Regions from separate parts of the Enterococcus sp. DIV0756 genome, predicted to be linked through region 1. Evidence: riboswitches for the same ligand, from Rfam matches in the RefSeq annotation. Region 1 holds a riboswitch; each other region holds the start of a gene.
The links. Region 1 has a riboswitch for magnesium ahead of IGI44_RS17410 (ABC transporter permease subunit). Riboswitches for the same ligand answer to the same signal wherever they lie in the genome.
Positions count from the first base shown of each region.

Region 2: linked by a shared signal. The riboswitch ahead of IGI44_RS02425 (GNAT family N-acetyltransferase) and the one ahead of IGI44_RS17410 (ABC transporter permease subunit) in region 1 are both predicted to bind magnesium.
Region 3: linked by a shared signal. The riboswitch ahead of IGI44_RS16875 (FtsW/RodA/SpoVE family cell cycle protein) and the one ahead of IGI44_RS17410 (ABC transporter permease subunit) in region 1 are both predicted to bind magnesium.
Region 4: linked by a shared signal. The riboswitch ahead of mgtA (magnesium-translocating P-type ATPase) and the one ahead of IGI44_RS17410 (ABC transporter permease subunit) in region 1 are both predicted to bind magnesium.

Region 1 is NZ_JBIOLF010000002.1:209,255-217,306, forward strand. It holds gene IGI44_RS17400 (LCP family protein) at 1-427, shown strand, start outside; gene IGI44_RS17405 (LysR family transcriptional regulator) at 545-1,432, opposite strand; M-box (ykoK) riboswitch at 1,736-1,905, shown strand; gene IGI44_RS17410 (ABC transporter permease subunit) at 1,967-3,724, shown strand; gene IGI44_RS17415 (ABC transporter ATP-binding protein) at 3,805-4,584, shown strand; gene IGI44_RS17420 (ABC transporter permease) at 4,638-7,208, opposite strand; gene IGI44_RS17425 (ABC transporter ATP-binding protein) at 7,205-7,891, opposite strand; gene IGI44_RS17430 (sensor histidine kinase) at 7,974-8,052, opposite strand, start outside.
Region 2 is NZ_JBIOLF010000001.1:488,947-496,998, reverse strand. It holds gene mgtA (magnesium-translocating P-type ATPase) at 1-1,020, opposite strand, end outside; gene IGI44_RS02425 (GNAT family N-acetyltransferase) at 1,220-1,651, opposite strand; M-box (ykoK) riboswitch at 2,097-2,266, opposite strand; gene IGI44_RS02420 (helix-turn-helix domain-containing protein) at 2,701-4,167, shown strand; gene IGI44_RS02415 (DUF975 family protein) at 4,208-4,909, opposite strand; gene IGI44_RS02410 (LysR family transcriptional regulator) at 4,992-5,858, opposite strand; gene IGI44_RS02405 (chromate transporter) at 5,970-6,533, shown strand; gene IGI44_RS02400 (chromate transporter) at 6,533-7,081, shown strand; gene IGI44_RS02395 (winged helix-turn-helix domain-containing protein) at 7,319-8,029, opposite strand.
Region 3 is NZ_JBIOLF010000002.1:107,695-115,746, forward strand. It holds gene IGI44_RS16870 (FtsW/RodA/SpoVE family cell cycle protein) at 1-1,137, opposite strand, end outside; gene IGI44_RS16875 (FtsW/RodA/SpoVE family cell cycle protein) at 1,118-2,257, opposite strand; M-box (ykoK) riboswitch at 2,371-2,539, opposite strand; gene IGI44_RS16880 (alpha/beta hydrolase) at 2,782-3,516, opposite strand; gene IGI44_RS16885 (pentapeptide repeat-containing protein) at 3,517-4,152, opposite strand; gene lepB (signal peptidase I) at 4,390-4,959, shown strand; gene IGI44_RS16895 (hypothetical protein) at 5,019-5,438, opposite strand; gene IGI44_RS16900 (Y-family DNA polymerase) at 5,441-6,739, opposite strand; gene IGI44_RS16905 (permease prefix domain 1-containing protein) at 6,938-7,882, opposite strand; gene IGI44_RS16910 (PadR family transcriptional regulator) at 7,886-8,052, opposite strand, start outside.
Region 4 is NZ_JBIOLF010000001.1:1,821,916-1,829,967, forward strand. It holds gene mgtA (magnesium-translocating P-type ATPase) at 1-1,154, opposite strand, end outside; M-box (ykoK) riboswitch at 1,327-1,491, opposite strand; gene IGI44_RS08855 (nitroreductase family protein) at 1,516-2,259, opposite strand; gene IGI44_RS08860 (PLP-dependent aminotransferase family protein) at 2,260-3,681, opposite strand; gene guaC (GMP reductase) at 3,875-4,852, opposite strand; gene IGI44_RS08870 (DUF3788 family protein) at 5,053-5,481, opposite strand; gene purD (phosphoribosylamine--glycine ligase) at 5,874-7,124, opposite strand; gene purH (bifunctional phosphoribosylaminoimidazolecarboxamide formyltransferase/IMP cyclohydrolase) at 7,140-8,052, opposite strand, start outside.

The DNA.
Region 1 (8,052 bases):
GACAGGTATCATCGACTCCTTTGATAATAATATTCAAACCGATATCACGACCGATCAATTGCTTAAACTAATAGAAAGTGGATTGATTTATAACAATTATGAGAAACAAAGACTCACCTTTGATTGGCGAACCTTTAGCAATCAAGGTCGCAGCATGGTTGAGCTCTATCCGGATAGCATTCAATATGTCAGTCATGAATTGCGGGTAAGTCTCGGAATCGACAAAAAAGACGATCGTGATAAAAAATCATTTGTCTTTCACACAAATGGTCAATATCTCTATCAAAGCGACTATTCTGTCCAAGATGAAGCAGCAGAGGAAAAAGAATCTACTTCTCTGAACGGCAATGTCTATATTGGAACACCAGGTAATACGGAAACTGGAACGCTGCCTACCGTAAAAACCAAAAACGGGTTTGTTCCTTAAGCAGAAAATGATTTACCAAACGAAATGAACGTTCTATTTTGAACAAAAAAATCAGCGTAAGTAAGTGTTAATTGCACTTGCTTACGCTGATTTTTGATCTACTTAAATAGATTTTTCTTAACGGATACCATTTCCTTTGAGTTCAATTTCTTTGAATGTTCGCTTTAAATCATTTTCTACTTCCTCAATATCAAAAACCTGTTGGCTGTTCTTATTTTTGTATAAATAATAATCCAAGCTTAACGCACTAGGCAACGTAAGAAAGCCAATCGATTCATTTGCCAGAAGTTCCTTTTCTATTGCATGAATCACAAAAATTGCCTTTTTCTCATTCAACCATTTATGAATCCCTAAACTATCATGGCAATAAAGGTATTCAGGATCAATATTAAAATATTCAGCTGTCCTTTGAGTTAACTGTTGATGCCCCACATGATCGGTCAAAATGATAAAAGGAAATTTTTCTAGATCCTCTGCTGCCGCCTGTCTCAATTCATTCGTTACCAGTGATTGATTAGCCGCCAGTAACATTTTCGAACGAATTAGTGAACAGCGCTCAAATTGTGGATCATCCATCAGGCAACTAGTTATTACTAAGTCAATTTCCTTATGCTTAAGTTGCTTCAGTAACTCTAAAGGAGCGTCATTGACATAGTTGATCGTATAGCTGTCATTGCAGCACCCACACTCTCCTGCTTCAAATATTAAAACTGATTCGCTAATCCCCACCCTAAAAGAAGGACGATCAATCATTTGATAAAGAGGGAAATGGATTTTTTTTGCTTCCTCAATGATTCGCTTCACAAAAGGGAGAATCCTCTGTCCTTCTTCACTCAAAACTAGTTTCTTTCCGTGACGCGTAAATAAATCATAGCCTAGCTCGTTTTCCAGGCTTTTAAGGGCTGAGCTCAGAGAAGAGATTCCAATAAACAACTCTTTCGAAGCTTTTGAGAGGCTATTGTATTTTGCAATGACGTAGAAGTACTCTAATTTCTCAATCGACATTTCTTTCACATCCCAACAGTAAATTTTAGGCCAACCTAATTTTGCTCTTTTAAACGACTATTAGGCAAGGAAAAACATTAAATAACAAGTATTCTTTAACAGTGGTTAACTATTTTGAGGCTCTTAGCACCAAACAAAAATAGACGGAGGCCTCTCTTAATAAATTGGAAAGCATTTCTATAAAAAGCGTAATGATAATAAAAAGCTTTATTAGTAAGGACTACAGTCTTTCATATAGTGATTGTTGTCTGAGTAACAATTGATTTATCATCCTTCACGAGTATGATGAGTTTGCACAATAAAATATAATCATATTAGGTGAGGTTACTCTGAAGAACACAGGTTATCGCTCGGAAATGTCGAGAGACAGTAACGAGTAAAGCAGGGATTGTCGAATTAAGGCTTTCCCAAGATAACTAGAAGATCCTTTTCTTACGTCTCAGAAAGCCAAAGCTCAATTAACGTGATTTCCTTATAAACTTGTCTATTTATTCGGTGACCTCCTTAATATGATTATTTAGGAGGTTTTTTACATTGAAAGTTTTCAACGCTTCATCAAAGCAAAACAATCAGCTTACAAGAATTATCGGAAATATCACCTTCCTATTTATCTTAGCTCTTTTTGCTTTCATACTGATTTTCTCGCTGATGAAAATGAACCGCCCGCTTCAAACGTTACCCTCGGAAGAATTTTTATCGACGGTGAATAAACATAAGGACTTTTTATCCGTCACAAATCTTGGTTATTTTTCCATTCGAACGATGTTTCGAATGATTGTCGGAATGGTTTGGTCTTTCTTATTTTCCTTTGTTTTTGGACTTTTAGCAGTGAAATATAAGACTGCCAGAAGAATTATTCTACCGTTAGTTAATTTTCTTGAATCCGTGCCTTTATTAGGCTTTCTAACTTTTACAACTGCTTGGCTGCTGGGGTTATTCCCAGGAAATGTGTTGGGTGCTGAATGTGTTGCCATCTTCGCAATTTTTACTGGTCAAGCATGGAACATTATGTTGACACTCTACCAAATCATGGAAGTTATCCCTTCGGATCTGTCCAATGTTACTGAGCAATTCAAATACAACCCTTGGGAAAAATTTTGGCGGCTTGAATTTGTATATGCGATCCCGGGTTTGCTTTGGAATGTGATTATTTCTCAAACGGCGGCTTGGTTTGCATTAGTAGCTAGTGAACAAGCTTCTGTAGCTCTACCAAAGGATACGACTCTTTTTTTACCGGGAATTGGTTCATATATTCAAGTGGCATTGAACCGTGCCGACTTCAAGGCTTGTTTGTGGGCTGTTCTAGCGTTGCTACTGAATGTGGTAATCCTAAATTTCTTAGTATTTCAACCGCTGGTTCGGGCAACTTATTACTTCAAATATGAGACAGACGTTGAAAGTACAACACCGCCAAAATCAATCGTTTATCAACTGTTAAAAAATGCATCATTAACGAAACAGTTTTCAAAGGGTTTTGCAAGTTTCAGCAGATTTTGGATCTACGATATACCAAAAATTTGGTATTTCTTAAAATTGGATCATCTGTATCGATTAGTGTCGAAATTACGGAATTTTTTTAAAACCTTATGGTATGTCAGTCTAGCGTTTGTGGTAATCATTTGTTCGATCAAGCTCTATCATTTCTTACCTCATCAAGATTTCAGCATGATTCCTAGATTAACGCTCTATACCACTTTAAGAGTGACATTGGCAATGATTGTTGCCGGAGTCATCTTTACACCCTTAGCCATTTGGGTCGCTAGTGATAATCGCCGGTTAAATATTGTTCAACCCATCGGTCAAATTTTGGGCTCAATTCCTTCGAATGTTTATACACCCTTTGTCGTTCTTGTTATTGGTATGGGTTTTAACAAGTTACAATGGTGGATTCTGCCGCTTATTATGGTTGGGTGTCAATGGTATTACTTCTTTAATGTAATCGCCGGTTATTTAGCAATTCCTGATGACATACGAGACGTGACGAAACTATTTAAACTGTCTAAATGGCAATGGTGGACCAAATACCTAATTCCTTCGATTCTGCCTTATCTAATTACAGCGATTATTAATGCTGCTGGTGCAGCTTGGAATGCAGACATTGCCGCTGAAAGTATTCAATGGGGTAAACAAACAATCAATGTCACAGGCTTAGGTCAATATATTTCAGTGAATGATGGAATAAAAGATAAATCCGCTTTGGGTACATTAGCGATGTGCTTTATGGTAGGACTTTGTATCGCTTTTATTTGGCAACCGCTATATCGAGTAGCTAAAGAAAAATTTCACTATTAGTAGTTTTACCCCATTATTTTTTTAGCATGCAAACGAAAGGAGAAGTATGATCGACTCGTTCGATTATGCAAAAATAGACAATGGAAAACACAGAATTATTAAACGTAAAAGCAGTCTGCAAGGAATTTGAAATTGAAGGGCATAAAGACCATTTGAAAGTACTTGAAAATATCGACTTAACAGTTAAAACAAATGAATTTTTGAGCATTATCGGTCAGTCTGGAACAGGAAAATCGACTCTATTAAGAAGTATTGCCGGACTTCTTCGACCAACCACAGGAGAAATTACGTTTGAGAATAAAACGATCACTGAACCAGATGCCAACATTAGTATGGTTTTTCAACACTTCGCTCTTTTTCCTTGGCTAACGGTAGAAAAAAATATCAGCTTTGGTCTGGAAAATCGTGTAGGGCTTTCTCGTGAACAAATCAAAAAAAGAGTCAATAATCTCATCGAAATGATCGGCTTAACAGGATTTGAAAAGGCCTATCCTAGAGAACTATCTGGTGGGATGAAGCAGCGTGTCGGGTTTGCCCGTGCCTTAGCGATTGAACCTAGCTTGTTGTTATTAGACGAACCTTTTTCAGCTTTAGATATCGTAACAGCTAGTCAACTGTCCAACGATTTATTAGACATTTGGTTGAACAATCAAATTGCTACCAAATCAATCGTCATGATCACTCACGATGTCCAACAAGCCGTTCAACTATCCGACCGTGTCGTTTTGATGGACTCCAATCCTGGACGTGTAGCGAAAATTTATCGAATCGATGTTCCAAGAAGCGAACGCTCCCCTAAAACAATCATTAACATTGTGGATCGCATTACAAAAGAAATGATCCGTCGCATGCAAGTATAAAAAATAGACATCCGCGCAAATTTGCACGGGTGTCTATTTTTTTATGAAGATACTCACGACAGCTCATCACGCAACGCTTCAATAATATTTTCCTTCTTAATCTTATCTATTGCATAAAGCATAGTGAGTGACACAATCAAAAATACACCCGTTACACTGATCAAAATGCTTCTCCAAGGGAAATGATAACTGATCTCTGCTCCTCCCTTAACCATTGCTCTATAGATTAGCCAAGAAATCATTCCTGCAGTTGGAATGCCTAATAACAGCGAGCGAGACCCATAAAAGAAACACTCAAAGATCATCATTTTATTAAAATCCTTATCTGCCATACCCACAGAACGCAACATTGCAAGTTCTCGCCGCCGGAGTTTAATATTCGTAGAAATCGTTGTGAAGACATTGGCGATGGCGATCAAGGAAATCATCGCTACAAACACGTAACTGAAAAGATTCACAACGAAGATCGTATTACGATTCTGATCAAAAATCTCATGGACATTATACAACTCGTAGGGAACTGTAATCCCTTCATTTTGAATGATCTTCTTCATTTCTGCCGTTGAATGTCCCGCATCTTTGGATTGAAAAGTTAACCCTAAAGTCTGATTGATGTCAGAAGGAGTAAAGTTTCTCTTCATTCGATAAGGTGCGATCAGCATAAAGACATAAGCCTGCTTTTCTGAAACTTGACGAGGTAAGGTATCCATCGGATAGGTATCAACAAACCTAACTTGTATCTTTCGCAAATCATTCAGAGAGGTCTGATCTTTAATTTGTGGCTTCAAAAGCAGTTCCAGCGAGTCTTTGGCAAAGAGATCAATCAGTTCATTTTTTCTCACCGATTTTCCGATTCGTTGTTTTGCGACAGCAAGTACTTTCCCATTCTCACCAGTGTACTCTTCAACAGGTAAGTTCAGACTTTTGATAAATTTCAAATACTCCGTATCTTCAATGAATTGAATGTCCAATTTTAAATCAGTCTTTCGAGTTGGATCATTTTTTTTCAACGCAAGATAGCGCGACGAAAAATCGCTATTTTTTACTTGGGTAGAATATTGCAACAACGCTTGATAAGAACTACTAGCAATCCCCTCAACTTTTTGAAATTTATCATAGAGTCGAAAGAGAGCTTCTTCCTGTATCTCTGTGCTGGAAAACACAATGTCATAATCTGTATCTATGACCATCTGCTTAGCGGATTGCTGCAAACTGTTTCCAAATGCTTGTGCTGAGACAAAAAGAATTACACTAAAAGCTAACGATAAAATAATTGTACGATAACGTTTCTTGTTGCGCTTAAAATTCTTCAGCGCCAACAATCCCTCCAATCCATAAATACGTCCTGAGAGTTTTGTTGTTTTAATATCCTTCGCTGCAAGCTTTACTTCATTGGATTGACGAATACTTTCCATGACTGGGGTATTTGCTGCCTTTCTGGCAGGGAGATAGGCAGAAAGTAAAATTGTCATCAAACTAATCATGGTTGCAGCTAATAAAATAGGAGCTGATAGTGACAAAACTAGTGGAACATCCGCGTATAAAATGTTATGAAAGTTTTTAGCCACAAGTCCGATAACCATCTTTATACTTCCAATCCCTGTAATTACTCCAAGGGGAATCCCAATCATACCGATACAAAATCCCTCAAATAAGACAGCGTTTCTTAGCTGTTTCGGTGTCGCGCCAACAGACGAAAGTATTCCGAATTGGCGAGTGCGCTCATTTAAAGAGATCGTAAATGAATTATAGATCAGAAATATCGAGCCCAACATGATTAATAGAACTAGAATTCCTCCAACTGAATACAATAATAAATTGAAGATTCTGTCATTCGATGTACCAGTGAAACGTAATACTTCCTCATTCAGCGTATACTTCTGATTGTTGGCTGTTTTTTTCACATAGTCATTTGCTTTTCGAGGATTTTTAAGAGTAACAAAAACACTAAAATTTTTTTCCTTCACAGCTTTGCTTGTAGTAGTAACCACTGTGTAGCCCGGAGCACGCTGTTCTTCAAAGCCCGGTCGTTCAAAAATACCAACAATTTTATAGCTTTTTTGACTTTTCGCTACGAGCTTTTCTTGTTTTTTTCTCGCTTCGTCGTATGGATCATGTTGATTCAAACAATTATTTCCGATCCGACGTTCACCAACACATAGCGATAGCCTATCCCCGACAGCGTATTTTACTCCCCCATTGGCGGCAATATGAGCGGGAATGACAACTTCTTGGGCATTTTTCGGCAGCCTGCCAAAAATCATTTTTATTGGCAGTGTCTCAAAGGTTCTTTGGTTGAAGCCTGCTATAAACAAATATGGCTTATGAGGATTTTTACCTCCTTCAAGCTTGCTATAACCGATATCCTCAAACATTGTGATTTTTAAGACCTCTTGATTTTTCTCTTGGTCTTTAGCAAAGTTAATTGATTTGTCAAAAAATTCTACATGCCAATCCCCGTATTTTTTTTCAGATCCTGCCATCATATATTGTTGAAGTGAAAGAGCAAAGGTTGCTACGGCTGTAATCAATGCGCTTGACAAGATTACACCGATAATTGTTACAAACGTACGCGCACGATTTTTCAGCATATTTTGTAGCGTCACTTTATGGAAAATGTTCATGATTGAATCATCCTCTCATCACGAGTGACACGCCCATCAGAAATACCGATGATGCGATCTGCCTGCAGGGCGATCTCTTCATCATGAGTCACAACGATCAATGTTTGTCTGTATTTACGATTGCTCATTTTCAACAGCTTGATGATTTCATGACCATTTTTACTATCCAAACTACCAGTCGGTTCATCTGCCAGTAAAACGGCTGGCGCATTCATTAGCGCCCGACCAACCGAAACCCTTTGCTGCTGTCCACCTGATAATTGATTGGGTAAATGATCTTTTCGCCGGCTTAGACCTAAAAGCTCTAGCAATTCATTCAATCGATCTTGATTGACCTTATGCTTATCCATCAAAACCGGTAACGTAATATTTTCCACCACATTCAATGTCGGAATCAAATTGTGAAATTGATAGATCAGTCCGACCTGACGCCTGCGAAATATCGCTAGCTTTTCATTATTCTGAGCATAAATATCCTGTCCATCCAAATAGACTTTTCCGTTCGTAGGAACATCTACACCACCGATCATATGCAGCAAAGTCGATTTTCCTGAGCCAGATGCCCCAATAATTGCTGTAAATTCACCCTTTTCAATCGTCAACGATACGTCATCAAGAGCAACGACCTTATTCTCACCTTTTCCATAAACCTTACTAAGATGTTCAATTTTTAACAGCTCCATTATATGAGCCTCCTTTCCTATGGTTCACCTATATAATAGAAGCTTTATCTTTCAGCTTGGTGACTTCTAAGTGAGAGATACGTCACTTTGGAAAACGAATGGTAAATAAAGCACCGCCATTTGGATGATTTTTCGCGGTAATCGTTCCACCTTGACGATGG
Region 2 (8,052 bases), on a different contig from region 1:
AACGGCACCAAAATTTTGAATCGAATTGATATTTTTAATAACAGTGCCTTTTTTAGCCATTCCCGATGCGCCTTTGACTAAATTTGTAGTAACAATCATTGGCAGCATTTCAGGTGTCAATCCTACAGCAACCGATAAGCCGAACAAGAAGGCTTCCATCCAATCGCCTTTGGTCAAGCCATTGATTACAATGACTGTAGGTGCCATTAGCGCCATAAATTTGATGAAGATATACGAAGTCTTCTTGATTCCCACTTCAAAATTCGTCAAATCGGGCTTGGTACTCAAGGATTTTGCTACATCGCCAAAAAGCGTGCGATTTCCAGTTGCGATCACGACCCCTTCCGCGCTTCCGCTAATGACATTGCTTCCCATGAAGACCATGTTTTCATAGCTAGTCTCAGAATCTTGTGTGACAACATTGCTCTCTGCTTTTTTTTCAACCGGATAGCTTTCTCCAGTCAAAGCCGATTGAGAAACAAATAAATCCTTTGTGACCGTTAAACGGACATCCGCTGGAATCATATCCCCAGCAGAAAGTTTTACCACATCACCACAGACGATTTCCTCAATCGGAAGCTCAAGGAATTGATTTTTTCGTCGCACCGTCGCTGTGACTTTCACTAAAGATTTTAATTTTTCAGCGGCTTGATTTGAACGAACCGATTGGATCAATGTCATCGTTCCGCTAATCATGACCATCGTAAAAATAATTGCACTGCCAAAATAATCCCGGTCTGCTGGAGCAGCGATTACTACATCCGTTGTAAATGACGTTAACCCTAAGCCGATCAGTACCAATGTAAATGGTGTAATGTATGCTTTTAGCACTTCCAAAATGAATGGCGTCTTTTTGCCATATGAGATTGTATTGTCTCCATATTGTTCTCTGGCAATATCGGCTTGTTCTTCCGATAAGCCTTTTTTTGATGTATGAAATGTTTCAAAAACATGTTCTGCTGTTTTTCTAGCAAACAGATCATAATTTACTTTTTGAGTATTCTTAGTTACTTTTTCCACTGTTCTTACCTTCTCTCCAAAAAAAATTCGCCATAATCCTATCCCAATCATCAGATAGATAAGAATGTTTCCGAATGTTTTCATTTTTATTGCCTCCTAATGTGGGCTCACGGAGAGAAGAAGGAGCTAAAAACAAATAGACAAGAATAATTTGCCGATGCTCCATTCTTCATTTATCCATAAACCCGATCTTCGCGAACTACTGTCGTCCATTTGTTTTCATCTCCTTTGTATTTATTCGACTCAAGGGTTGTCGAATGTCTTTCTTAAACACTTTCAAAATCAATTGGTCTTCTTGATATTCGTAAGGCAATTCTTGATAAGCCAGCTTGTCATAAAAGCCCCAAGCTTGTTTCCTGCCTGTCAAAAAAATAGTCGAAAAGCCGCATCGATGAGCGATTTCCTCCGCATAGATCATCATTTTTTTCCCCAAGTGTTTGCCCTGCGCTAGCGGGTCAATTGCAACTTGTTTAATCTGAACGAATGAGGATGTTACAGGATGCAGCAACAACGTTCCTACTACTTCCTCTCCATATCGCACGACCAAATGAATATCCTGCTTTTCTTCAATCGGTGCTTCAAATAAATACGGTTTTCCCGCGCTTTCCTTCAACACTCGATTCCGAAGCATCAATGCTTCCCGATAAAATAGACTGTTCCATCTCACTAACATAAACACTGTTTTACCATGATGATTCCTCCTTTGTTTTTGATTGAAAAATAAAATAGATGGTTGTTGATGATTAGCAACTGTTGAGGAATTCATTTCTCACGTATAAGATCAAAACTACGACTGAACTTTTTTAGCAGAAACTGTTGGCAGCTAGCTCCTATTTAGGAATTAATCGTGCTAAACAACTACTTATGCTTATAAAGCTAGCTCATAATCACAGTATGGATTTTTTCTAACGTAAAAATTCAACAGATTTTCGTACGCATACCATTTTACTAATCTACTAAAGTAGAAAGTAAAACTGGCAACTGCAAAAAGTTGGACTCGCAAAAAAAGGCCTTTCGCTTTAAAAAACTCAGCGAAAGGCCGTAAAAAATCCATCTTAAATAAAAGACAAATACTCTTGTCGATCTAGTCGTTGAGTTTTGGCACTATACAACGTAAAGACAAACATCTTAGCTACCTTAAGAAAAGCCTTGTATTCGACAATTCCTGTTCTACCCATTGGCGTCTCTCGACATTTTTGGGCAGTAGCCTATGTTTGCATAGGAGCCTCACCTAACAAATCATATTCTATTTTTCTTTTCAAAATCTAACAAAATAAACGAACATTGTCAATAGGTTCTATAAAAAGTTGTTAAAAATAACTTTAGTTTTTTATAAAACCCGTATTTTATCTAATAATTACAGGGAACTAATTATTTCCATTCATTCTAGAATAATTAGTGATTCCAAAAATTTTACAACATTTCATTTTTTTGAAAAAAACGAACATTAAAGATAAAACGCCCTCCGTTCCCAAGAAAAAAAGATTATTTTTAAAGAAAAGCAGTTCATTGTATCTTAACAGTCAGATTTTCCGAATATTCAAATCATTCGAATCTTTCTAAAATAAAGACGAAGTTTCATCCATGCTAAAATTAATTTAACTTATATTTAAACACCCATGATAATTTTTTACTGCTATCTTCAACTTTTAAGAAATTCAATAGAAAGGAGTGGCTTTTATGTACAGAGATCTTTTTATGACGAATCAGCAACGAAAAAAAGTGCATTTTTTTAAACAAATGGAGGATTATCCTGCGGGTGAATACTCCGTACATACACTTAGTCAAAAATTCAACTCCAGCTATCCGCCATTTCTTCAGATGCTTCAAGAGCTAGATGACTCATTAAGAAAATTAAATGAAGCACCGCTATTGATTGAACCTTCAAAAGTCTATTGGGAGAGCGACTCAAGCAGGTCCAATACCTTCTTAATTGAGCAGGTAAAAAATTCCATTCCTTATCGTTTTTTATTGACCTCTTTGTTCTATCCCGAGAAAAATTTGAAGGATTTTAGTAAAGAAATTTTTGTGAGTGAATCAACGATTTTACGGCGCTTACATCCCCTAATGGATCATCTCGCGAAGTGCAATATTCGGATCAATTTTTCTAAAATGGAACTGACAGGCCGTGAAGCGGTTATTCGCTTAGTCTACATCAAAACATTATGGGCAGCCTCATTGGGAGAAGATATCAACTTCAGCCCACTTTCTTTTGAAAAGGAAGAGGCCTTGTTGAATGAGATACATTCATTACTGCCTTCGCACCTTCATCCAAAATTAGCCCGTTTGATGCTTTGTGTCAATCGGTTGCGAAATGAGCAAAAAAATTACTTGGGCGAGGCCCCCTTTGAAGACCTGTTGTTCTCTCAGACAAAGCCGCTGTTAGAACACTATTTTTCCGGCCTCTTGGATTCGCGTATCCAAATACGACGAAATATCGAATTTTTGAATTATTTATTTTATTATTATCCGTATTGCGTCAAAAACGATGGTCAGATTCTAAACCCTTTAATGCTCTATTACGCCAAAAATATCGAAGAACGCGATCCATTGTGTTTAGCCATTGATGCCTTTCATCGTTATTGCTCAAAAGAACTGCTCCAAGACACGTTAAACGAACAGGAAGAAAAACTGTTACTAGATAATATCGCCCGAACATTCTTGAACTATTCGATCCAGAAAAATGAAATTCCTTTACTTTTTGAGACTGGCAATAAGGAGCAATTTCTTCAGTCTGAACTGTATACACAGCTTTACCCGGCAATCCGCAAAACAGTTCGCAAATTAAGCCGACGCAAGCAATTGGAATGGTTAGCCACGGTTGATGCGTCTATTTCAAAAACCTTATGTTTAAGTCTTTTGCCCCACTTTACCGTGACCGACGAAAAGGTTCAGGTAGGCATAGTAGCGATCCCAAACTACCTTTATCTGCAACAGGTCGTCAAATTCTTGAGTAATCTCAGCTTCATCGATATTGTGTTTCAACCGCAAGCCGATGAGCCGATTGATCTTTTTATTACTACCTTCAAAGAATTGCTGCCTGCCAATACCAATGATTATTATTTGATCAATATTTTGAATGCCGATTACCAATCCGATCTTTTACCACGTTTACTGACGATTCAAAATAATAAAAGATTTGTCTAAAAAAAAAGCTGAACTCATTTTTTATGAGTCCAGCCTTTTTTTAGATATTCTTTTGCAAATCTTCATAGAACGCAGCTTTCGTAGCAGATATATACGGTGCCACCCATAAATAAGCAATACCTAAAGTTAGAGCCGTCACAATATACCAACCGATAAATGTCACATCCAGCCAGAACAATCGTCCCTTATGACCAATCATTAAATGACGACTTGCAGTAATCGTGTCCAACACTTTTGGTTTTTCACCAGTTTGTTGGATTTGATCATAATAGATAAAGTAGCTTTGCGAATACGCATAAGCTTTTACAATTCCAGGAATGATAAATAGGAATGTCCACAAGGTCGTAAATATATTCGTAAGCAATGCTAATAGAATCACGCCACCGATAAATACTCCTTGAAATCCGCGAAACGCGTCTTTCATTGGTTCGATTTGCGTACGCTCACCTCTTAGCAAATCTAAATAAGTCCAAGATATTCCGCTCATGAATAATGCGCTAATGATTGAGGACACTAAACTTGTTCCACCACCACTAGCATTAGTTTGCTGATACTCTGAAACAGAAGATATCATGCCATCACTTGACCCATGGATAAAAAACCAAATCAACCCAGACAAGACAACAAAAAACATCACAGCAATGGTCAGCAGTGTCGGAATAAGATTTAAAATAACCGCTTGCCCCCATTTACCTCTCAACGCATCTTTCGCTTCTGCCTTTAATTCAGCAGTCGTTTTCATATTTGATTAACCCCTCTCTTTAATCAATAGTTTAATATATAGTGGCTATTTTAGAAAGTCATACAAACAAACTTGTATGAACCTAGTTTATTTGATGCAGCATTTCCCAAAAATCAGCTATTATTCGTGATTGATACCGACTTTTACGTATCAAGGCTGAAATATCATTCGTTAGGTGCCAGTCCATAATTTTCACTTCCGTTAACTTTTTTTGCAAGATCTCTTCCTTGACTAACCGGTAAGGCAAGACAGACAACCCAAATCCAGCCTTGACTGCTGAGATCAGCGCCTGTGAATCGACACTTTCCCAAACCGGAAACAGCTTAAAGCCCTGTAATACAGCAAAGGATTCAAACGTTTCCCGAACCGCACTTCCTCTTTCGCGCAATAAAAGCGGGCGTTGTAAAAGTTCAGCGAAGCTAAGCTCCTCCTCTTCTAAAGCGGCATGGGCCACTACGCATAGCCGATAATCCGCAATTCGCTTCGCTTGAAAGGAAGATTGCGAGACTTGTCCTTCAATAAAGGCTAAATCAACCTCACCACTTTCTAAACGAGCAATCGATTCTGCAGCAGGAAAAACCTGGATATTAAACTGTGTGTCTGGATAACTTGCATTAAATTGGTGCAATAACTGAGGAAGCTCAGTTTGCGCATACGTGATACAAGAAGCGATTTTTAATGGCGGCTGTTGTTCCAAATCAGGCAAACGAGCTTCCACAGACTCAAATTCTTCAATGATTGGTTGAATCTCCCGCAAAAACAATTCGCCAGCAGGCGTCAGCTTCACACTACGGTGCAGTCGTTCGAAAAGCTGAGTATCTGCTTCTTCCTCTAAATCTTTGATCGCATGAGAAACGGCTGACTGTGTTAAATACAAATTAGTTGCTGCTTTCGTGAAGTTGTTGGTTTTCGCAATTTCACGAAAAATCACGCATTGTTTAAAGTTCATAGCTGCTCCTTTGACATGAATTCATTTCATAGTTATACACTAATAATATCATTTCACACATGGCAACCCAAGACTTATACTTAAGAGAAAGCAGAAAGAAAGGTTGTTTCCATGACAAAACTAAAATTCTATTTATGGTTGGCTTCGATCAATCTATTTATTAGCACCTTTACTTTTGGCGGTGGTTATGTGGTCGTTCCTATGATCCGCAAGTATTATGTCGAGAAGAAGGGCTTGTTTTCCAACGATGAACTAATCGAAATGGCCGCAGTCGCCCAATCCTCACCTGGCGCCATCGCTATCAACTTAAGTGTGTTAGCTGGAAAAAGAGTGGCTGGTACTTTAGGAATTTTCATCAGTGCAATTTGTTCGATCATCCCTCCGCTAGTAATTTTAGGCTTTATTTCTAACTGGTATGCTGCATTTGCCGCAAACACAACCGTGATGGCGGTCCTAAAAGGAATGCAGGCCTGTGTGACAGCTTTAATCATTGATATCGTTGTTGATATGTATCAGCTGATTCAGCAGGAAAACTCGAAATTATTGAGCTTTTTGGTCCCAGTTTCCTTTGTTGCCAACGCGTTTTTCAACTTAAATGTGATCTATATTTTATTATTTAGTGTTGGTGCTTGTCTCATCCATACGTATTCTCAACAAACAAGGGAGGCCTCATAATGCAATTATTTTGGCCATTCTTCAAAATCGGTTTATTTAGTATCGGCGGCGGCTACGCGATCATTCCCTTAATTCAAGAACAGGTTGTCCATCAACAAGGTTGGCTAAACGAGAAAGTATTTAGCGATATCATTACGATTTCGCAAATGACTCCTGGCCCATTAGCCGTCAATACGTCAACCTTTGTCGGAATGCAGATTGATGGTATTTTTGGTGCGATCGTTGCTACTGTTGGCTGTATTTTAGGTGGCTGTATCATCTCAATCGGCCTGTATCAATTTTTCCAAAAGCATCACGAATCACTTTATGTCTCAAGCGCCTTGAAAAGCTTGAAAGCCTCCTCTGTTGGTTTGATAATGTCAGCAGGTTTTACAATCCTGCTTTTGACCTTCTTCGAGACCTCAGAATTTTCCAGTCACATCCTTTCACAATTTGACTGGAAAGCCGCGATTTTGTTCGTTGTTTCTTTCGCGATTCTACGAAAATTCAAACCCAATCCCATCTTGTTAATGTGTGTAGCAGGTGTTGTAGGCTTCTTAATATACTAAAAAAGCTGACCCAAAAGTCTTTTAGACTTTCGGATCAGCTCCTTTTCACAAATAAACGATGACTCATAAGTAGTATCTGCGGAAAAATAAGCCGAAAATCCGTTAAACTTTGAGAAGCACCCAGTAGGCACCAGTTACCATCAGTTCCTATGTCACTGTATTTCTTAGTAATTTTCGGAAATTCCTTCTTATTTCTTACGATTGAACACTTATGAGTTGGCCTCTTTAATCACTGATTTAGGAAAGAAGGGCTTCTTGTTCTCGCTCCTGCTCATAATATTCCAACGCAGTATTCGTTAACAAATAGCCTTCTCCCCAAGAGGTTTGGACTGTTTCTCCAGACACGCCGTCTTTTTTAAAGGCGATGCGCAATTTCTTAATTAAAATCGAAAGTTGGGCTAACCGCGATTTTGTTGCGCCGTCCGACCAGAGGTACTCACAAAGTTCTTCTCTAGAAATCACCTTGCCATTCGCTTGATAAAGCTGCTCTAAAGCGCGTCGCTCCAATTTGGATATGGATAGTGAACCAGTGGAAGTTGTTTCACCAGTATTGCCGATCCGACTTCCTACAAGTGATAAAATGACTTCCTGTGAGCTTGGACATTTTTCCCACTGACAAAGATTCTCCCGTAACTCTTCGACTGAGGCTTCTTCACTAATCCAACCATGAATGCCTTCCACTTGTTTTTCTGGTTCTTTTTCCAGCTTGCGTAAAATAATCTTGGATTCTGGAAGCAAAACTAGGAGCTGCTGCAATTCATTTTCAGAGATCGTTTCACTTAGAATAATGTAATCAAAATAACTAATCATCGGTAATTTTTTTGACTGTTGTGTCATTAAATAAAGCATATTCGTGCAGCAAAAAACTTCATAATTTAACCGTTGCAGTTTCGTTTGAAGTTTTTGTTCAACCAAAATATTCTTGGTTAAAAGTAGTACAGATACCATTTATTTCACCTCTTCTTTGGTGT
Region 3 (8,052 bases), 100 kb from region 1:
ATTTTTCTTAAACCCCATCATGATTCCAAAACCGATACCTAGAACAATTAAGGAAGTTCCCCCTTGACTCAAGATTGGCAATGGGATACCAGTTAGTGGCAAAATACCAATCGCTGCACCGATATTTTCAAAAACTTGGAACAGTAGACTAAAAACAAATGCCGCAGCAATATATAAATTGGCTTTATTGTTGGTTTTGATTGCCGCGGAAAGGATTTGATAAAATAAATAGAAATATAGAAAAATAACCATTGTTCCACCGATAAATCCGAACCCTTCCCCAATGACTGTAAAAATCATGTCCGATTCACGAACAGGTACATAAACAGAGCTTTGTCCTGCACCACGTCCGACTAATCCGCCTGAACCGATCGCATAAAGACTTTGTACTTGTTGATACGCAATGGAATCTCGATACTGAAAGGGATCGACCCACGCTCGAACTCGATCTAATTGATAGGTTTTAAAATGTAGCCAATAAAGCAGCTTATTCCCCCATTCACTAAACACCAAAACTAATAATGTACTTCCTAAAGCGGTAACTGCTCCAGTGATTGAGAGAAGAATTTTCCAATGGACACCAGAAATAACAAATAGCGCACCTAAGATAGCGATAAACACTAAACTTGTACCAAAATCACGTTGCATGAACATTAGTAAAAACGTTGGTAAACTATATAATAAAATTTTCCCAATATAGCGCAGATCATTCCTTAAGCTTTGTTGTGTATGTGCCATTTCGTCGATTAAGGTTAGTCGAACCATGAAGAGAATAAAACTAAGCTTCATTAATTCTGAAGGCTGAAAAGAAAACCCTCCGATTCGTAGCCACCGTCTCGTATTTGTCACTGCAAACATAGCCGGGTCATGAAACCAATACAAAAGAGCCATCAATCCCAGTGAAAGAACATAAAAATGTGGCGCATATTTTAATAGATAAGCCGTTTTTATTCGACTCACTATTCCCATCGCAGCTAATGAAAGCAGACAAAAAAGAATCTGTTTGACCACCACACTTTTCACATCGACACCATCAAGTCCAGCTGCTAATGATTGAACGCCGATACTAATTAAGTAGAATAAGAAAAGCGGTAAAAAGAGAGAATAATTAAATTCGTTACTCAATCGTTTCATCATGCGTTCGGACCTCCGAAGATAGTTTTAAACAGATACCCAGAGCGGCAGAAAGAATCAAGTAGCTGGTTCCACCATAACTAATAAAAGGCAAAGGAACACCTGTCATGGGTATCAAACCCAAAATACTCGAAATATTGATACTCGTTTGGAGCAAAAGTAAACTTCCCACGCCGAAATAAATCAAACTAACTTGCTGATTTACTTCCTTCGATGCCAGAACAAATAAACGAAGGGCAATCAGAAAAAGTAACGCTAAAACGAGTAATCCAACAATTACACCTAATTCTTCAACCAAAATCGAATAAACGAAATCCGTTTCGGCGACTGGAAGGTAGCCTTTTTTGGTAATACTATTTCCTAATCCTCGTCCGAAAAATCCCCCATTATAAAGGGCGTAGTAGGAATTACTCATTTGAAATCCTTTCCCATAGGGATCTAAAAATGGATCTCTAACTAATCGAATACGGTCATACGTGTGAGCGAATAGTTCAGGCAACAGATGATGACTCCCTAAAAAAAGAATCATTCCTCCTATCACAGCAATACCTAGGAAAATCGTTAAAAAGAGAATCACTGACAATTGATAGGGCAATTGCGCAGTAGTTATAATTACCAAAGCGATCCCCCAGATAATGATCGCACCTGTGACCTTTGGTTGGAGTAAAATCAACAATCCACTAAGCAAGACAAGTCCACCGGGAACCAGCATTTCATGTCTTGTCCGTTTTATTCGGAAAAAGTAAGCTAAATAAAGAATTAATGCCACATTTGTCACTTCCGAAGGCTGGAATTGGATTCCTAATATAGACACCCACCTCTGTGCACCATTGATGCTGACGCCCGCTATTTTTGCCAGTAGCAGACTAACTAATCCGATCGCTAGCAATCCTTTTGCTAGTATTCCCTTTGTCAAAACATGACTTTTTACATGAAAAATGAACGCAATAAGCAACCAACTCAGCCCCATAAAAATCGCTTGCTTACTAAATAATGTTAACGGATTCTCACCCTCTGCCATCAAGCGATAAGAACTCGCACTGAAAACAATTAAAAGACCGATTAGACTAACTCCCAAATAAGGTAGTAACAATAGCCAATCGATCTTTTTTCTTTTTAGCATGTATATCTCTCCCTTCATCAAGTAATTGTTTGAGACGAGAGAGTCCACAGTAAATAACCTAAAAAAACACCAAACGTTAGCAAAAAAATACTAACAAGTTTGGTGTCTCACACAATCAATCTCATCGTCTGAGTTTTAGCACTAAACAACGTAAAGAATTACTTCTTAGCTATTTTATGAAAAGCCTTAATCCGACAATTCCTATTTTACACATTGGCGTCTTTCGACGTTTCTGCGCAATAGCCTATATTTGTTTAGGAGCCTCACCTAACAAGTTTACTTATATTTACTTTCACAAAGAATACTACTTTTTTTATCCGTAAATAGCAAAAAAAATCGTCATACTTCAGATTATCTTTAAAATCGCTTATAAAATACTTTACTAAAAATTCACTAGAAATAATAATTTTTTTATGGTATTTAACCCGAGGAACAATAAAAAAGGAACTGCGATAAAGGTCTTATCACAGTTCCTTTTTCCGAATAAACGGTGCTCCAGAAGTTGCTTCTTCGGAAATTCCTTCTTATTTCTTAAAGCTGATCGCTTCTGGCACAACCTTTTCTTTAAATATTCTGTCCAACCAGTCCTGATAAACTTCCAACTGTTCTAGTGTATGGAAAAAATGTTCCCCGTCTTCAAAAACTGTCATTGAACTATTGGATGCTTTTAAAAATTTTTCAATTGTTGTCCTCGAAGTCAAGTTATCTTTTCCGCCATAAAGAATTTTTGTTGGAGCTGTCCAATTAATCGGGTGTTTAACAACATAATTGTAGTAATTCCACTCCAATGTCTTGATTGGTGTTTCGATTATTTTATCCCTTTGCAGATCAATAGGCGTCAATCCCGACCAAAACAGCATATTTTCAATTAATTGCTGCATGTCAACAATCGGAGAAAGGAATAGACATTGTTCAATTGGTTTATTCTGACACGCCAACATACCAAAATAAGCGCCAATACTGCAGCCAAATAACGAAAGTTTCTTTGTTTGCTTCTCCAGCTCAAGTAAAATTTTAGTTGCATCGGCTACGACATTTTGTGGATTTAACGGATAACTAGACCCTTTTCGTTCACCATGTTCTGGCAGATCGAAGCTCCAAACCTGATAGCCATTTGCCTCGGCTGCTTCTGCTAACAATTGGATAACAGTATCCTCTTTGTGGGATTGGTCGCCATGAAAAGCTAGGATTGCTTGCTCACTTGGTTCTCCCCAGCAGACAACCGGGATTCCTTGAATATTTTTTTGTTCACGTTTCATTTATGCCTCCTCAATTTGCAGGCCTAGTCCAGCCGCAATCGTTATAGCTTGATAAGAATTGACTTTTAATCCCTTTAATTGTTCCATCGAAAAAGCAATTTTGTGAAATTGATTGGTGGTAAAATCTAAGCCAGATAATTTTGTCCGCATCCAGTTACTATTATCCAAATCATTCTTAGTCAAAAATAAATGCTTCCAAGTGACCTCAAAGAACTCACTATCCGTCATTTGACAATTCTCGAAAGCCACATTCTTCAAATTCGTGGCACTGTATGAACCAAAATTGATTACACAATCCTTAAACTGACAATCTCGTAAATAGCTCTCCGCAAAATTACAGCCGGTCAGTTTGCAGCTTTCAAAAATTACTTGATGAAAGCTGCCGCCAATCCATTCCAGATTTGAAAAATCACAATTTTTGAAGACAACATTGCTCGCTTCAAAACGATACAGTTTAGTCCGCTGCATCGTGATTTTTTCTAAAATCGAACGCCGCAGTACTAAATTTTCACAGGTTAAATAGCTATAATCAACATCAATCCCATGTACATCTTCAATGGTCGCCTCATCTTCTAAATAGAAATCCTCAGAAAAAATCTTCGGCAAAATCGGTGGTGCAGGATAATTCTTTTTCATTGTCTTGCTCCTTGTTCAGAGTTATTGTAGTTCATTTTTAATTAAGCGGTTATTACGTGTCTGTCATTTTGCACATCTTTAAAGTATTTAACTATACTGCTCTTTTTTAAATATCGTATTCTAAGTTTCCCATAATCACTCAAATTTCTCTACCCTTAATCAACTTTTAACCAAATTGGAGGTTAAGAGGAGCTTTTTGTTTTGAAGAATGATAAAATCTAGCAATGAGGTGACCCTATGAATAAAATAATCAAAGAATGGCTTCCCGTAGTCATTATCATAGCTTTAATATTTTTAGCAAGGATGTTTGTTTTCTCCCCAGTAAAGGTTGAAGGACATTCGATGGATCCAACGCTTCACGACAATCAACGTTTAATCACATCTAAAATATCCAATCTAAAACGACAGGATATTATTACTACGAAAGAACCTGACAATCAAAATTTGTATGTGGTGAAACGGATCATCGGCTTACCTGGAGATCATGTTGAAATGAAAAATAATGTTCTCACGATCAACGGCAAAGAATATGCTGAACCTTATCTGGATGATTTCAAAGAAAAATTCAAAAAAGATAAGCTTTTTGAGGAGTATTCCTATAATTCTGCTTTCCAAGAACAGGCAGCCAATGCTAAAAGTTTTACAAATGACTTTGAAGTAACGGTTCCTAAAAATCAGTATTTCGTCTTAGGCGATAACCGTTTAATCTCTAAAGACAGTCGGATTTTTGGCTTCGTTGACAAATCTACGATTCAAGGAAAAGTTGTTTTACGCTTTTGGCCGTTAAATGAAATCAAATTATTTTAGTTATCATTTGAAAAACCATGACGTTTTTTAGCGTCATGGTTTTTTGTGGAAATCAGTCTTTATTTAGTAATCTCTTGATTCAGAATTTTCTTTGGACCTAAAATTTCAACATGGTGAATTTGCTCAATCGCTAAATGAACTGCGCCTCGCTCCTCTACATTTAAATAGATTTGTTCTTCTCTTTGTCCAATGAGCCTTCCCACTAAATCATCCAAATAGTTTCCCTCATCGTCCAAGGCCTCCAGTTGAACAGCAATTCGCTTATTTTGCAAATACGCCTGCTGCAGAACCTCACCAATTTCTTCCAAGGTCATCTGTTCTTTCTCGACATTAATGTGATTTCGTGCTTTTGACTCTTTATTCAATACGGCTGTATGATCCGAAAGATAAAAACCGATCCACTTTATCATCCCGCGATCCTGATAAACCTGCTTGGCCTCCATGAATAGGCGTTCTGCACTTTCATCGTCGTAGATCATAACTAATCCATTCCTTCCATTCCACCCGCATGGCCACCGACTAAGCCGGCTCGCTTAATTGCTGTTGCACCCTCATTTAACGAATGTGCTCGTACAATTGAACTGAATTTGTAGCGACTGCGAATTTGTGCAATGACTTCATCAATTTTTTCTTGTTTGATTGATTGATCAGGGTCTTCAAACAAATTTAATTGCAAATTTCCGGCTGGACGTAAAGAAGATACCGTAATGGAAATATTGCGAACTTCAGAATGGTCCCAGTATTTTTCAAACAACGCAAAAGCTACTTTTGTCAGTTCGCGAGCTTGATAGGTCGGCGGAATTTTCAACTGGTGATGAAAGCCTCCGCGTTTTCCACTGCCAAAATACGCATAGGCAATCCCTAAGTGCAGGGTTCCCCCTAATACATCTTTTTTACGTAATCGTTGCGCCACCTGTTCGCAGATTTCAGCGATAACAGTTAGAATATCACCTTTATGAGCATAATTTTTTGGTAAAACCTGTGAGTTGCCAATTGATTTTTCCTTAGTAGGATACAAGTCCTTTTGCGAAAGAACGGAACGATCAATCCCCCAAGCATGCATGTAATGTTGCATCCCCATTACTCCAAATTGATTTTTCAGAACAAACGGATCAGTATGGGCCAAATCACCCATGGTATACATGCCCATCATTTGATAGCGGCGCTCCATCCGATTGCCGATTCCGCAAAAATCGCTTAAGCGAAGCGGCCAAATTTTCTCAGGTACATCCTGGTAATGCCATTGAGCAAACCGCTCTTTAGTATGCTTGGCCTCATTATCCATCGCGATTTTGGCTAATAAAGGATTGTCCCCCATTCCTAATGAGGTATAAATCCCCACCTTCTCAATAATTTCCTCCTGAATCTGCTTGCCAACTTCCGCCGAACTTTTACCAAATAATTTCCAACTGTGGGTCAAATCACCAAATTGTTCGTCGATGCTATATGTATGAATGTCCTCTTCTGCCATGTACGAACGAAAAATCTCCTGAATGCGCATGTGGTATTGAATATAGAGCGTCATTCGCGGCGGCACGATATGAAGATTGGGATGGTTCGGAATTTCAAAGCCCCGACTAACATTGCTGATGCCTAGAACTTTTTTTGCCATTGGGCTTGCCGCTAGAACCAACCCCTCATTCTCGCGATCCCCACTCATCACAACTAATAGATCGTTCAACGGATCTAAGTTATGCTCAATACACTCCACACTGGCATAAAAGCTTTTGGAGTCCATACAGAAAACATCTCTGACAGGTTCTCCCTCGTAAATGTTCATCAAACCACCTCCTAAAAAAAGCAAACGTATGTTCGTTTTAAGTTTAAGTTTAATTTGATTTTTTGTCAATCATTTACTAATAAAGATTCAGTTAGAAAAATGTCCTAATAAACACCGCGTAAAATAAGATGACAACCTAAAAAGACGTTCTGAGCAACTTGTTATGCTCAGAACGTCTTTCAACTTATAAAACCTATGCTACTTTTTTACGAAAATGGCCTCCACGACACTATAGAAAATACCGGCCATTACAAAAATCATCCAACTCATTCCCCACGATCCAGTCATGAAGGACCAGCCAAAGTAAATCATCACAACAATCGGCCAATAAACTCTTTCAAGTAAATGCTTGGTACGCGCTGCATCACCATACTTAGCTTGCATCGCATTCGGTCCCAACTCATCCTCGTCAGCAATAAAATACTTTTCTTTGATAAATTTATCAAAGCTGCTGTAAATGATACTGCCGTAAATAATCAGGAAAACTCCGATCGCTAAAAATAGAAACATGAAGGGCATTCCATATTCAGCATAAGTGAACATTTGGAAAAAGAAAAGTGGAGAGACACTTAATACACATAAACAAATACCAAAGACGAGACTTATTTGAAAACTTTTTTGATAACCTTGCTTCAATTTTTGTGCTTCCATATTCAGATGTGCCGGAATATAACGATCATTCAACATTCGGTTATTTTTAGAAAATTGCATTCCATTATAAATAATAACCCCAACACTAATCGCTATAGTAACAAAGAATAATAGTAGCCCCAGCATTTCAGCACCATAAACACTTAATCCGATTAATGCCCCCACAGCTAGCAGGCAGCCGCTAATTCCTAGACTCAATCCTCTCGCATCTTTTCTACGATTGGTTAGATAGTCATACATTTCCTCTTCTTCAATCCCGTTCTCTGGTTCCCTTTCACGCGTCGCGAATTCTAATTCCTCCCGCAGCTCGTCGATAGAGCCAAACTCGCTAATGACCTGCCCAATTGCTTCATGCTCGCTTTTTCCTTCATCTAATAAAGCCAGATAATGATCTTCCATTATCGTTAAAATTTCTTGTTTTGCGCGTAAGACCTCTTTTGTCTTCGGAAACTCTAGAAATAAGGTCTCCACATAATTTTTGATAGTATCCATTTTTTACCCTTCTTTCATAAATCGGTTCACAACTTTTTTGGTTTGCTTCCATTCGTCTCGTTTCTCTTTTAAAAAAGCCAGACCTTTATCAGTAATATGATAGTACGTTCGTTTTTTTCCATGGGTAATTTCTCCTGGATAAGAATGGATATAGCCGTTTTTTTCTAAGC
Region 4 (8,052 bases), on a different contig from region 1:
TTTTTCCAACCCGTTTGATACGTAGAATTCATAAATGCTAGATCTAGCACTTGTTCATTTTCATTTCCTAATGGGTCGAGATGTTGAACTAAAACTACCCGATCCTCCGTAATCGTCCCAGTTTTATCTGTACATAAAACATCCATGCTGCCTAAATTTTGGATTGAGGCTAATTCTTTCACAATGACTTTGTGTTTCGATAACGTTAAGGCTCCTTTAGCTAAGTTAGAGCTCACAATCATCGGCAACATTTCTGGTGTAAGTCCAACAGCTACAGCAATTGCAAAGAAAAAGGCGCTACTCCAATCCCCTTTCGTTAGTCCGTTGATCAAGAACACTAACGGAAATAAAATCATTACCATCCTCAGTAACATTTTGCTTACTTTAGTTAAGCCTATGTCAAAAGAAGTTTTTCCACGTTTTGACGTCGCATTTTTGGCAATATCACCGAAAAATGTTTGTTGACCGGTTTTTAAAATAATTGCTTTTCCTTGACCGCTTAAAACATCGGTTCCCATAAATACCAAATTGGTTAAATCCAAAGCCGTTGTTTCCTCTGTTAAATCTTTGTCTTTTGCGAGATATTTTTCAACAGGCATCGATTCTCCTGTTAGCGATGATTGGTTGACAAAAAGATCTTTTGTCCAAATCAAAACGGCATCCGCCGGAATCATATCGCCGGTTGCTAACGTTAAAATGTCACCTGGTACTACTTCATCCATCGGAATTTCTTTTGTCTCTCCATTACGTGTGATGGCAGCAGTATTCTCAATCATTTCTTTTAATTCAATGCTCGCCTTTTGCGAACGATATTCTTGAATAAAAGTTATTAAAACACTTGCCAAAATCATAATCGACATAACCACAGCTGCTTCTATATCGTTTGTTAATAAGGAAACAATTGCTAATGCGGCCAAGACATAAACGAAAGGATCGTTAAATGCTTGTAAAAATAATAAAAATCCTGGCGTTGGTTTTTGCGCCGAAACTTCGTTTGGACCGTACTCTTCCAAACGGCTTTGCGCATCCTCTTCAGATAATCCTTGTAAAGAAGTTCGCAGATTAAGAAAAAGATCGCGATCAGACAGAATCGCTAATTTTTTCAATTCTTGATCCTTGTTGACTTTGCGAGCAAGAAGGTTTTTTTTGTTCATCATAATGGTTCCTCCTAAAATTCAGGCCAACCTCAGTCGCCCTCGAGTAGTTACTTTTCGGTCGACTATCGTCATGATCCATCTCCCTCACATCCTTTCCATTTAACTAATAGACACTGACTTGGACACACAAATAAAGCGCGCACTCGAAAATGAGCACGCGCAAAAGTTTCATTCATGTTCATCGTCGAGCTTTAGCACTATAGGGCGTAGACAGATTTGTCAGCTACATTATGAATCACCTTCACGATGATCCCTGTTATACCCATTGGCGTCTCTCGACATTTTTGGGCAGTAGCCTGTGTCCATATAGGAGCCTCACCTAACAATTAATTTAATTTTCATCCTTACTATAAGGTACTTACCTATCAGTGTCAAACTTAACACCGAAAAATTTGTTAATTTTCAGAAACTCATCCACCTTTTTATTCGGAGTGTTACTAAAATAGTCGGCAAACTTTTTACTCCATAGCTTTGTTTCCCGAGCTTCAGCAAATTTCTCCATGGTCTCATCATACGTTTCAATTAAAGAATAATCGTAATCTTTATAGGTATCATAATGGATGACGGCTTGTTCTGGTAATCTAGGTTTTACCTGCATTTCCACATTCGGCTTTCCAATACTCAAACCAGCAACTGGCAATACATAATCAGGCAGCTTTAATAATTCGCTGACCTCAGCAATATCTTTGCGAATTGTCCCAACAACTACAGAGCCTAAACCTAATGCCTCAGTCGCGATCACGGCATTTTCTAATGCTAAAGCTGCATCGGTGACAGCCGTGATTACTGGGTCAAATCCTTCATTGATTCGATACTCAACCCCATAGTGTTCAGCAACTTTTTGTGTTCGTTTCAAATCTGCTACAAATACTAGAAAAACGGAACTATTCAGTACATGAGGGTTTCCAGGATTCATTGCTACTAGTTGTTCACGAATCCCCCGATCCTTAACAACAATAATGCTGTACATTTGGCCGTTCATCCAGCTTGGAGCTTGCCGGCTAGCTTGTAAAATTTTTTGCAGCTCCTCTTCTGATAATTGATACGTTTCATCAAAGTTCCGATACGTCCGATGTTGATTCATTACTTCTAGCGCTTCCATCTAACTCCTCCTTAATTCCTTTGAGATTGCTTGCAATTTGATAAAAAACTCTTGTCTCGTCTTTTTAGACATGCGAGTATAATTTACTCTCATTGACATTGTATCATTACTAAAAAGAAATGAGGGCGCGATCAATAATTTTTCCTGTAAAAAAATCTCCCAATCTTTTCGCGTTAAATGTTGGTGTCGCCATGTCAGATATACATATATGCCGCCTTCAATCTTTGAAATACTCCAATCACCCGCGATAATTTTTGACTGATCAATAAAAGCCTGGGCTTTCTGCTTTAAAGCAACAACTAATTCTGCCTGATTTTGTTCAAATAATGGATCTGTTAATGCCGTATGTGCGATTACTTGAGGAAAAATGCTGATTGAGAAATCCATCATTTGTTTAGCATCAGATAAGCGTTGAATTAGCTTCTGATCTGCGACAATCCATCCAATCTTGATCGAAGAACCAAATATTTTTGAAAGGGAACCTAGGTGAATCACCTGGTGTGGTGCAAGTTCTTTTAAAGATGGTGGAATTTTTTTGAAATTCATTTCGCTAAACACTTCATCTTCTACGATCGGCAGCTGGTATTTGAGACTGAGTTCGATTAATTCATTTCTGCGTCTTTCTGACATCGTCGTTCCAGTAGGATTTTGAAAAGTTGGATTCAGAATGATTAACTTAATTTTTTTTGTCAAAATCAATTGCTCTAATTTATCAATTCTCATTCCCTCTTTGTCCATTTCAACACCGTACAACCGTACTCCAGCACTGGCAAAAATTGGTAATGAATACAAAAATGAAGGATCTTCAATTGCAACACTATCACCACTTTGCAACATCACTTGTAATAATAAAAACATGGCCTGCTGACCACCAGAGGTGATTAGTACTTGATCGGACGAAACGTCAATTTTTTGTTCTAATTTGATTCGTTTACAAATAACTTGTTGTAAAGGGCGGTACCCTAACGAACTTTGCTTTTTTTCTTCTAACAATAATTCTTCCCATGTATAAGATGGAAAACGGAAGTCGGGGATCATACTTAGTGGTAGTTCTCCAGAATATAGATCGATGATATCTGGCTCCTTCAATAACCGCTGAGCCCTTTCCAAAAAGGGTTCTTTAGGATGGGTTTCTTGAGTAAATAAACTACGCCAATCTACTCGTGGATGGGTACTTCGCCCCCAGTTCCCCTCATTGACGAGGGTGCCGCTGCCTTGCCTACGAATGACCCAGCCCAAACTGACTAGTTCTTCTAATGCATGAACCACGGTGGAACGATTCACTTGATAATATTCTGCTAATTTTCGTTCCGCGGGTAATTTATCTCCTGGCTGCAACGTACCATCTTGAATATAGGAAATAATCTGTTCGATAATTTGTTGATAAATTGGTGTGGATTTTGTATTTGCTAATTGCCACATAATCTTTCCTCACTTACCATTGGATGACTTAAAACTAACCCAATCATCCACCACTGTCAATCGATCTTTAAAAACATATCATTCGAGCGAACAAAAAAAATGAACGATTACCTACTATTGTAATCGTTCATTTTGAATTAATTTGTTTAGTTTCAAAAAACAGGATAATCTTTTAAAAGTTTTCTAAAAATAGTTAAATCGTATCACCGTTGAAAATTGAGTTCTTCACAACCACATAATCTACCTTCTGCAAAGCTTCTAGATCATTTCCGCCAGCGTAAGAAATGGATGATTGTAAGTCTTGTTGCATCTCAACTAAAGTGTCTTTTAAAGAACCTTTATAAGGGATCCAAATTTTCTTACCTTCAACATTTTTCTTCTCCCCTTTTTGAAACTCTGAAGCACTACCAAAGTATTCTTTGTAAACAACACCATCTTCTACTTTCGTTTCGCCAGGAGATTCCTCATGACCAGCAAACAATGAACCAATCATCACCATTGTTGCACCGAAACGAATCGATTTTGCTACATCGCCATGCGTTCGAATTCCACCGTCGGCAATAATTGGTTTACGCGCTGCTTTAGCACACCAACTTAATGCCGCCAACTGCCAGCCACCGGTTCCAAAACCAGTTTTGATTTTCGTAATACAAACTTTTCCGGGTCCGATTCCAAGTTTTGTAGCATCTGCTCCCGCATTTTCCAATTCACGAACAGCCTCAGGAGTACCTACATTTCCGGCAATAACGAATGTTTCCGGCAAATACTTTTTGATATGCTTGATCATATTGATTACAGGATCTGAATGACCATGAGCGATATCAATCGTAATATAGTCTGGATTTAATTTATCTTCTGCTAATTGTTTTACAAAATCGTATTCATATCCTTTTACACCTACACTGATTGATGTAAATAGACCGCGAGATTGCATTTTCTTTATGAAGGGAATTCGTTCTTCTTCATAAAAACGATGCATGATATAGAAATAACCATTTTCTGCCAAAAACTCTGCAATGTTCTCGTCAATAATTGTTTGCATATTGGCTGGTACTACAGGCATCTTAAAACTAAATTTCCCAAGTTGAACGGTCGTATCACACTCAGAGCGACTGTTCACAACACATTTGTTAGGGATCAACTGAATATCTTCATAATCAAATACTTTCATAGTGGCCTCCAATGAATAAGATAACTATCTCATTTAATTTTTCTTCACGCTTAAAAAAAGAAATTATTATTTTTTATTTAAAGTAACAAGCGTGAACAATAAAAAACATAGGGCAGTATCGCCCTATGTAATTTACAACATATTCATCTAAAAAGCAAGCTGATTTTAAATTAAACCGCAAAAACACGAACATTTATTTTTCAAACCAACGCATTCCTTAATTTTTTAGCCTGTAAGCTAATTAGAAAAATAACATCTTCCATTTCCTCTTCATTAGTAACTTTCATTTCTATCTGCTGAGTATTTTTTGACACATCTTCAAACTTTTCCTTGAATTCATTCGACATTACCTTCACCATCGGTGTTAAGTAGCTGATTCCGAAATCTGGAAATGGTGTGACCACAGAGAAGTAGTTTTCATGAATTTGAATACGGCAAAGCACCCCATTATATTGTTCAATTAAAAGCTTCCAGCCTGTTTGTTTTTGGAAAATGTATTTAATTGTTGGATCATAATGTCTCATAATTTGAGCTAATAAAATTTTTAAATACTGAGAATTCGGTAATCCGGATAGAATCATTTTTAAATCATGATTCTCATCATCCGTTTTGGATCGTTTTCTCTCCATAGTACTCGCCTCTTTCAATACGCTTTGGAACGAAAAATATTTCTACTAATGCAATTGACTCTATGAGTTAATTCTTTTTATTTTTCTTCAAATTCCTATATTTTTCTAACGCTTTTTTCATATTCAGTTTACCACTTTTAATTAAAGCTGTCATTTTTTAAATCTGAGAGCTTTTTGTACATAAGAAAGGCTTCGCGAACTCGCTCAGCTTTTGAGCAATAAGACCAAAATATTTCTAAATTGTTTCTCAAATTTCGAAATATTTTTGTTTATTGCCGATAAAGCTAGTTCGTGAAGCCGGACATGGATATTCCTGCTGTAAAGCGATTTATTTATGTGAAAATTTTATACTCCCTTTAAGTATAAAAAAACGGCCAACTGGCCGTTTTCTCTTATTTAATAGATTTAGCACCAATATCTTTTCGATAAAAGTACCCCATAGTGTCAGCACCGTCTAAAGCTTGATAAACTTTTTTTTGCGCCGCTTCAATCGTTTCTGCTTCTGCTTCTACTAGAAGTACACGTCCACCTGAAGCACGTGTTGTTCCTTGATCATCAATGACTCCTGCGTAGTAAACAGTCACCTGATCATTGAAACATGGAATCGCCATCCCTTTTTGATAATCATTTGGATACCCTTCAGCAGCTAAAACGACTCCGACTGATGCCTGATTACTCCAAACCAATACTGGCTCTTGGTCGTTCAAGATAGCGTCAATCACTCCGGCAAGATCACTGGTTAAGCGCGGTAAAACAACTTGAGTTTCTGGATCCCCAAAACGAGCATTGAACTCGATGACTTTAGGTCCAGCATCAGTAGCAATCAATCCTGCATACAAAATACCTGTAAACGGTGTATCATTTTTCACCATCCCAACAGCGGCTGCCTTCAAGATTGTTTCAACAGCTGTATCGACCATCTCTGAAGAAATTTGCGGTACCGGAGAGTATGCCCCCATCCCGCCAGTGTTCGGTCCCTGATCATTATCATAGGCCCGTTTGTGATCCTGAGCAATTACCATCGGATAGACCTGTTCATTTTTAACAAAGGCTAATAGCGAAAATTCTTCACCAGCTAAAAATTCTTCAACAACAACTTTATCTCCACTTTCTCCAAAACGATGATCAGTCATCATCTCTTTCAAAGCTTGCAAAGCTTCATCTAAAGTCATCGCTACCGTGACACCCTTACCGGCGGCTAATCCATCTGCCTTGATCACAATGGGGGCTCCTTTTTCCTTCACATACGCACAAGCCGCTTCGTAATCGGTAAAGGACTCGTAATCAGCAGTTGGAATCTGGTTATCCACCATAATCTTCTTAGCAAATTCTTTTGAACCCTCAATCATCGCCGCCGCTTTATTCGGTCCGAAAATTTTAAGCCCTGCTGCCTGAAAATCATCGACGATTCCATTTAATAATGGAACTTCTGGACCGACAAATGTCCATTTAATTTCATATTCCTTAGCGAAGGAGATCAGTTCTTCGTGATTATCTTCAGCAATATCTACAATTTGGATACCATCCTTTTTCATGCCGGGGTTTCCCTTAGCACAATAAACATCCGTCACTTGCGAACTCTCTAACATTTTTTTAGCAATAGCATGTTCACGACCGCCGCTACCAATAATTAGTAATTTCATTGAATCCTCCTCGAATTAATGTCTAAAGTGACGAACACCAGTGAAGACCATGGCTACACCATACTTGTTAGCCATTGCAATTGAATCTTTATCGCGAATACTTCCGCCGGGTTGAACAATGGCTTTGATTCCATGCTGAGCAGCGTATTCCACACTATCATCCATAGGGAAATAGGCATCACTTGCTAAAACAGCACCTGCCATACGCCCCTTTGCTTCTTCTAAAGCGATTTTAACTGAGCCAACACGATTCATTTGTCCTGCGCCAACACCAACTGTTTGATGTTCATTCGCCACCACGATGGCGTTGGATTTCACATGCTTAACAGCTTTCCAAGCAAACGCTAGAGCTTTCAACTCTTCATCTGTTGGTTTACGATCCGTTACGACTTCCCATTCTTCAGCAATTTCTTCAACAACGTCCTGATCTTGAACTAGTAATCCGCCTAAAACAGAAACCATTTCTGGCTGATTACTTGTCTGATCACTAAAATCTAAAGTCATTAAACGTAAGTTTTTCTTGCCTGATAATACGTCGAATGCTTCTTTGCTAAAGCTTGGTGCGATGATGATCTCTAAAAATAATTTGTGCATTTCTTGAGCGGTTTCCAGATCAATTTCACGATTTGCTACTAAGATTCCGCCAAAAATTGATGTTGGATCTGCTTCATAAGCGAATTGATACGCTTCTGAAATCGTCCGGCCGCTGCCAATTCCACATGGATTCATATGTTTTAATGCAACAACTGTTGGCTCAGTAAATTCTCTAGCAATCCGAATTGCTGCATCTGCATCTTTAATGTTGTTGTATGATAATTCTTTTCCATGTAATTGCTGTGCACTAGCAATTGAATAGGAAACTGGCAAGGCATTTTGATAAAACGCAGCAGATTGATGACTATTTTCACCATAACGCAGAGTTTGTTTC